Regions from separate parts of the Terribacillus sp. 7520-G genome, predicted to be linked through region 2. Evidence: predicted binding sites of a transcription regulator. Region 2 holds the regulator's gene; the other holds the start of a gene.
The links. The regulator LexA, encoded in region 2, represses DNA repair genes until DNA is damaged. The targets are predictions, from matches to a motif close to CGAACATATGTTCG.
Positions count from the first base shown of each region.

Region 1: a site for LexA is predicted at 1,053-1,066, ahead of CHH53_RS12335 (YhjD family protein). Genes of this name have one in related genera too.

Region 1 is NZ_NQFP01000034.1:69,485-72,990, forward strand. It holds gene lepB (signal peptidase I) at 1-185, opposite strand, end outside; gene CHH53_RS12330 (TVP38/TMEM64 family protein) at 240-884, opposite strand; gene CHH53_RS12335 (YhjD family protein) at 1,085-1,474, shown strand; gene CHH53_RS12340 (competence protein ComK) at 1,422-3,242, opposite strand; gene lplA (lipoate--protein ligase) at 3,295-3,506, opposite strand, start outside.
Region 2 is NZ_NQFP01000007.1:331,624-335,129, forward strand. It holds gene CHH53_RS03880 (AraC family transcriptional regulator) at 1-606, shown strand, start outside; gene lexA (transcriptional repressor LexA) at 956-1,585, opposite strand; gene CHH53_RS03890 (YneB family resolvase-like protein) at 1,870-2,529, shown strand; gene CHH53_RS03895 (DUF896 domain-containing protein) at 2,572-2,796, shown strand; gene tkt (transketolase) at 2,923-3,506, shown strand, end outside.

The DNA.
Region 1 (3,506 bases), on a different contig from region 2:
CGCCGAATACTATCTGCATCGTTCCTGAATTTGTTCACCATCAGGAAGTTGCCATCCTGCAAGGTAGGCTCCATCGACTCCCCTTCCACCCGATAATCCGCAAAGACCCATTCCCTGAAACAGACGAGCAAAAGCACGATGCCGGCAAACAGGAAGAAAAACCTCCAACGTTTTTTCTTTTTCATGTACTTTCCTCCGGTGTGAGTGTTTTGGAACACTTTACCCCGGCAGGTACAGCTTCAATCCTTATCGGACTGCTCCTGCTTGCCGTTCTTCTTCAATCTTCCTTCCACGTACTTGCCGATCATCCAAAACAGGATGATGGCAACGGCGACAACGACAGTCTTGATCGGATTTTCCGCAAAAGATGTCAGACTGTCCCCGATATAAGCAATCGAGAAGATCATCAGTGCCTTACCGAGAAATACTGCCAGCGCGAATTGCTGCAAGCTGATTCTCGATAACCCGGCAACGACATTGATGATAGCCGACGGGGAAAATGGGAAGCATAATAAAATGAATAGCGGACCGAAACCATGACGATCCAGCCATTCCGTTATTCTCTTAACTTGTTTATTATGACGCAGCCAATTGATCACCCGTGTATGGCGGTAGCGCCGTATCAGCCAAAAGACCGTGATCGCACCAAGTGACGTGCCAATCCATGAATACAGGAAGCCCCATAGCAGGCCGTACGCCACCGTATTCGTAAGCACGAATACAACAAGCGGCAAAAACGGCAGGAAAGCTTCAAAATAAGGAAGCAATATGCCGGGTATAGGACCCAGATTCTCATATCGATCCAGCAGGGATTTTACATAGTCGTCCCATGTTCCATTGCGGAACATTTCCATCAAATCGTTCCATCCAAAACCTAAGACCATCTAACCATTCTCCTATTCCCAGCTAAAAACATCTTTTTACCATTTTAAACGAAAAGCCCGAGCCTGCAAAGTCTGACAGGATAACCCCTTCTTTTCCTGCATTTGGTTGGTGATTAAATAATTACCTGTGCTATCCTGTTTCCGCTTCGCATAGCAATAGGATATAATGGAACATATGTTCGCGATAGGAGGAAAGGCATATGCGCTGTCTTAGTGAGTCGGAATATAAGCTGGGATCCCGCTTCCTGTTTCTGTCCATGGCCATTGTTGTCCTGCAGCAGGATATCCGGATCGTGGAAGAAGGAAAACACAAGATAAAAACATATCTTTTGCATAACTTACAAGCAATGGAGAAAGCTGCGCTGGAGGAGCGCCGAAAGCTGCGCATCCAGCTCCGCCAGCGCAATATGCAGATTGTGACCGCAGAGAAGAATGACGCATTCACTACGTTTTTATTCATCACGAAGGAATGCGAGGAAAAGCGGAATTATTTCAATCCGGCAATACGGAAGAAAGTCGAAGCCATCCTGATGGAGCTCACACAAAAGGCTCTGCTATCTGATCCCCGCTGTACTTCCACAAATGCCTGATCCGCTTATCCAGCAGGAAACGGTATTGCGCAGTACGCTGGACCTGATTCATCATCGATCCATACGACACATCCAGGATAAGTGTGTGACCATTCTTGAAAGTAAGGCTTGTACGCTGATGGGCTGCGGCTTCAATCCGCTTGATATGGGAATGTGAAATCCAGGAGCATGTGTGGGCAAGAGGAGAAGAAGTGGGAAAGAAGTACATACCGCTGACGGGGTCAACGGATATCGGGGCTTTATGCGTTATTCCGCAAATTTCCTTCACCCCAGCTTGTCTGCCCTTCAAGCTGCTTCCATAGAACTTGCAGGCCACATCGATGAATTTGCTGGGAGAGGCACGAAAAGTGAAACTGTTCTCTGTCTCGAGCACCTCACAGCCAGGCTGTCCGTTTTCAAGAACCTTCGGAAGCACTGCCATTGTAAGAGGAGTAAGTTCAGCCACAGCCGGGCTCTGTTCAATCTGCTGCATCTTAAACATTCCTTTCTGATGCAGGAAAAGAAGGTTGTCTCTACAATAGCAAAATCGGGACAGAAAAACAGGGGAATCAGATTTTCTTAATGGAATCCTTACAAAAACAGGCAGAGATATAAAAACTCTACCTGTTTTTTCATATTCCGTTATTTTTTCAATACGATCTCGATTGGAAGGATGAGTGGAACGCAGCCATTCAAAAACCGGCCAAGGATCTGGATCGCCTTTGGAGACCTCCTGCATCTTTTCGAACATGCGGATGCCTGCTGCTGTATCAGGTGCATGCTCAAGTGCATAATCATCGGCCTGACGCTCCATCTCACGTGATACATAAAGGGATACAGGGGTACTTGCAAACTGCAGCAAGCCCAAGATCAAGAGAAAGAGCGGCACAGCCTGCAGCTGATGCGCAGTGATTTGCTTCTTAGCCAATATCTTGTCTGAGACCCTTTTGGTCACCCAGAGGAGAAGAAAGCCAAGAACCAGAAAACCGGCTGTTCCCCAATACACATGATGCAGTACGTAATGGCCGATTTCATGGGTGACAATGAACAGCACCTCATCTTCTGCCAATCCATCTATGGTTGTATCATACAATACGACACGGGCACTGCCGAACAAACCAGTTACATACGCATTATATGTCACCGTCTTTGCACTCTTATCGACCTCCAGGAGTGTCGCATCCGGGATACCCGCGGCATCGGTCAGCTGCTCGATATCCGTTCGCAATTCCCCATCAGGAAGGGGATGGAAGTCTTCATAGAGAGGATCGATCCACATCGGCTGGATGTACACGACGAAAATAGCGCCAGGGACGAGCAGAAGCCACAGCACGATCCACCAGCTTTTACGGAATCGTTTCATCAGGAGCTGCGATAGGAATACCACTGCCGTGACTGCCAGATAAAAGAGAAGTAAGCTCAGCAAGTATTCCCCTGCCCAATCCCCAAATGGCTGGACACTGATCTGCGCTTGGCGCGCATTCCAAAATCCCGCCAAACGGAATGGCAGCTGCACAATACCATACAAACCGGTCAAAAGGAGCAAGAAAACCGCTAATGCGAATAGCTTGGGAAGCCGCTGTTCCAACGAGGCTGCGAATTCCTGCAGCTTACTGTCCTTCCAGACTGCAAAAAGGAAAATGGGCAATAGCGGCAGCCGTGAAAAATAAACTGCATGCCCAATGCTGGCATATGCGCTGACATCCCGATTCAAATCGGGATAGGCCAGCAAAAAGAAACTCCAGATTGCCAAGAGATAGACGGCATAAGCAAACAGTACTTTTTTCATCCGATTCCTCCTGTAAAAAAAGAGACGGCCTTAAGGCTCGTCTCTTGCATGATCAATACATAAGATCGATGAAATCGTCTTTTTCGATCTTACCGAGGTAATGGCTCACATTCACATCCGCCAGCGCTTGCTGGATCGACTCACGCTCATAACGGACACCTCTTAGCTTTTCTTCCAGTTCACCGACTTCCCCGACACCGAAATAATCGCCGAATATACGGATCTGTTCAATGATGCCGTTTTTCACATCCAAGCGGATATCTA
Region 2 (3,506 bases):
GACGGGTGGGAATTCATTTTCATTACCTTGGTAGGCAGTAAAGCGTTGGAGTGCTGGCGTTTCATCGATGAACATAATGGGCCGGTATTGCGGATTTCTCCCGAATCGAAGCTTATCCGGCTATTATTCGCAATATATCAGGATACCATCGAAAATAGGATTACGGATGCTTATCAGGCATCTGCCAGAGCTTACGAATATATCATGGAGTGTCATCGATTCGTGAAGAATATGGAAAAGCAAAAGAAAGACCCTTCCGTTCAAATCACGAAAACTTTATCCTATATCCAGACACACTATGCTGCTCCCATTTCATTGAGTGACATCGCCGCAGTATCAGGCTATTCCAAATATCATCTGGTCAAGCAATTTCAGGATCATATGGATACGACACCTATGAAGTATCTTACAAGAATCAGGATCCAAAAAGCCGTTGATTTGCTGATGACAACAAGATTGCCCATCACAGAGATTGCAGAAAGGGTGGGGTACTCAAACGCAAATTATTTCAATAAAGTATTTCGGAAATCGATTGGTATGGCGGCGGGAGAATTCAGGAAAAGAAAGAACCCATCCAAGATCGATCGCGTCATAACGGATGGATGAGTTTTTTCGGTTCAGCGCACTGCATATATAATACTCCATATAAAAGAGGAGCCTGCCGCAAAGGGCAAGCTCCTTATTTTATTCTGTGCTCAGCGTTCCTTAAGATAATAATCATCCATGCTGTGTTCTTCCTTACGGTAGCTTCTCGTATACCCGCATTTGCATGAATCTGTAACACTATCAATCTTATGACGGCCTCGTATTTTGCACACAAGCTTGTAAAACAGCTTCACGATTCCACCTGCTTTCTAGCTTTTGGTAAAAGCATATTCTAATATACCCAAAAAATGTGTCGAAAGAAGGGTGGAATTGTGTAAAATATATGAAAAAAACGGCCGAAGCCGATTTTCTATTGGATAGAGCGATATAGACCGATTACTTTTCCCAGGATGCTGACATTATCCAGGATGATCGGTTCCATTGTACTGTTCTCCGGCTGCAGGCGGATCTGGTTCTCTTCCTTGAAGAATCGTTTGACCGTTGCTTCGTTGTCCTCTGTCATCGCAACGACGATTTCCCCGTTCTGAGCGGTCTGCTGCTGTTTGACGATGACCATGTCCCCGTCCAGGATGCCAGCCTCGATCATACTCTCCCCGACAACCACAAGCACGAAAATATTGTCATCCGGACCTACAAGATGGCTTGGTACCGGTACGTATTCCTCGATATTCTCAACGGCGGTGATCGGGATACCTGCCGTCACTTTCCCGATTACCGGCGCATAATTCGCTTCGCTGCGCGGGATATCTGTCTGTTCTTCGCTATCCAATGAAAGGACCTCGATGGCACGCGGCTTTGTAGGGTCGCGCCGAATCAGTCCCTTTTTCTCCAGTCTGGAAAGATGGCCATGCACCGTGGAGCTGGATGCCAAGCCTACTGCTTCCCCGATTTCCCTGACGGATGGCGGGTAGCCTTTATCGAGAACCTGCTCCTTTATGTATGCTAGAATCGCTTCCTGTCTTTTCGATAGTTTCATCATGTATCGAACACCCCGTGCATATATTTTTATTACATACAGTATAACACGATAGATTTCAATATACAAACATCCGTTCGAAAAAAACGCTTGACTAGAACTTATGTTCGTATATAATGGAATTAACAAATGAGAACGCACGTTCTTGAATACGGAGGGGTCAACCATGTTCAAAAAATTAGCGAAATCAGATCTATTCTACTATGTGCTTTTCGGCTTCACGCTTTTCTTCTTATACTTTACACTTATTATGAGTGTCTAATTAGCTGAAGTGAGAGGGTACATCAATGAAAGCAGTCATCTATTGCAGAGTCAGTACAGAAAAGGACGAGCAGGCAAGCTCGATTGAGCGGCAGCGCGAGGAGCTCATGAGTCTTGCTGCTTCCGCCGATATAGAGGTCATCGATATCATAGAAGAGAGACAGAGCGGCTATGAGATTGAACGCCCGGGTATCTTCCGCATGCTGGATCTATTCACAGCAGGTGAAGCGGATTGCCTTCTTATCCAGGATGAAACAAGGCTGGGCAGGGGCAACACCAAAATTGCTTTATTCCATCACTTGCAAAAGCTGGAGGTCAAGGTCTACACGCTGAGCCAGCATGGTGAATTCCAGCTTTCTGAATCGGATGGTATGGTGCTCCAGATTGTCGGTATTGTCGAGGAGTACCAAAGGAAGATTCATAATATGAAGATAAAACGGGGCATGAGGCGGGCGATTGAAGCCGGTTATGATCCGAGTAAGAATCTGGGCAACCAGCAGGCAGCACCAGGCAGGGAGCGGATTGACTTTCCGATCCAAGAGGTGATCAGGCTGAGAAATAACAAGCTCACCTTTCAGGAAATCAGCTCTGTTCTTCGCGGTATGGGCTTCCAGGTATCGAAGGCGACCGTACATAGAAGGTACCAGGAATATCTTTCGCTTGAATCGGAGGACGGTAGCAGGTAACATAGTGTGTATGAACTTTAATGCTTAAAGGAGCATATACACATGATATCCAAAGAAAAACTGGCACGCATAAATGCGTTGGCACATAAAGCGAAAACGGAAGGTCTCAGCCTTGGCGAACAGAAAGAGCAGAAGGAGCTTAGACAGGAATACTTGAAGAATGTCCGCTCTTCGTTCAAAAATCAATTCAAGACCATGACGATCATTGATCCGGAAGGAAACGATGTTACACCGGATAAAGTAAAGAAAATGCGGGAAGATAATTAAGAAGGGATGGCTGGCATCATGCTCAGCCAATCCCTTCTTTTTCTATGTATAAATCCTTGTCTATCGGAGCATTTAGGTATAGGATGAAAAAGAGTACATAATTTGCTAGATGAAAGGGATGTTCACATGGTTCAGACTACAGAATTGCTTTCAATCAATACAATTCGTACGTTATCAATCGATGCGATCGAAGCTGCTAATTCCGGCCATCCGGGTATGCCGATGGGGGCCGCACCGATGGCGTATACGCTTTTCACCGATTTCATGGTCCACAATCCGAAGAATTCCCACTGGTTCAACCGGGACCGTTTCGTATTGTCTGCAGGGCACGGTTCCATGCTGCTGTATTCCCTCTTGCATTTATCCGGATATAAGGTATCCATCGATGACTTGAAATCATTCCGTCAGTTCGGATCCCGTACACCAGGACATCCGGAAGTGCATCATACGGATGGTGTCGAAGCAACGACTGGTCCGCTTGGACAAGGCATCGCCATGGCTACCGGTATGGCAATGGCCGAGGCGCATCTTGCAGCCAAATACAACAAGGATGGTTTCCCAATCGTGGATCACTATACATACGCTATTTGCGGTGATGGTGACTTGATGGAAGGTATTTCGCACGAAACGGCATCGCTTGCCGGTCACCTTGGCCTGGACAAGCTGATCGTCCTGTATGATTCAAATGATATCTCGCTTGATGGCGACCT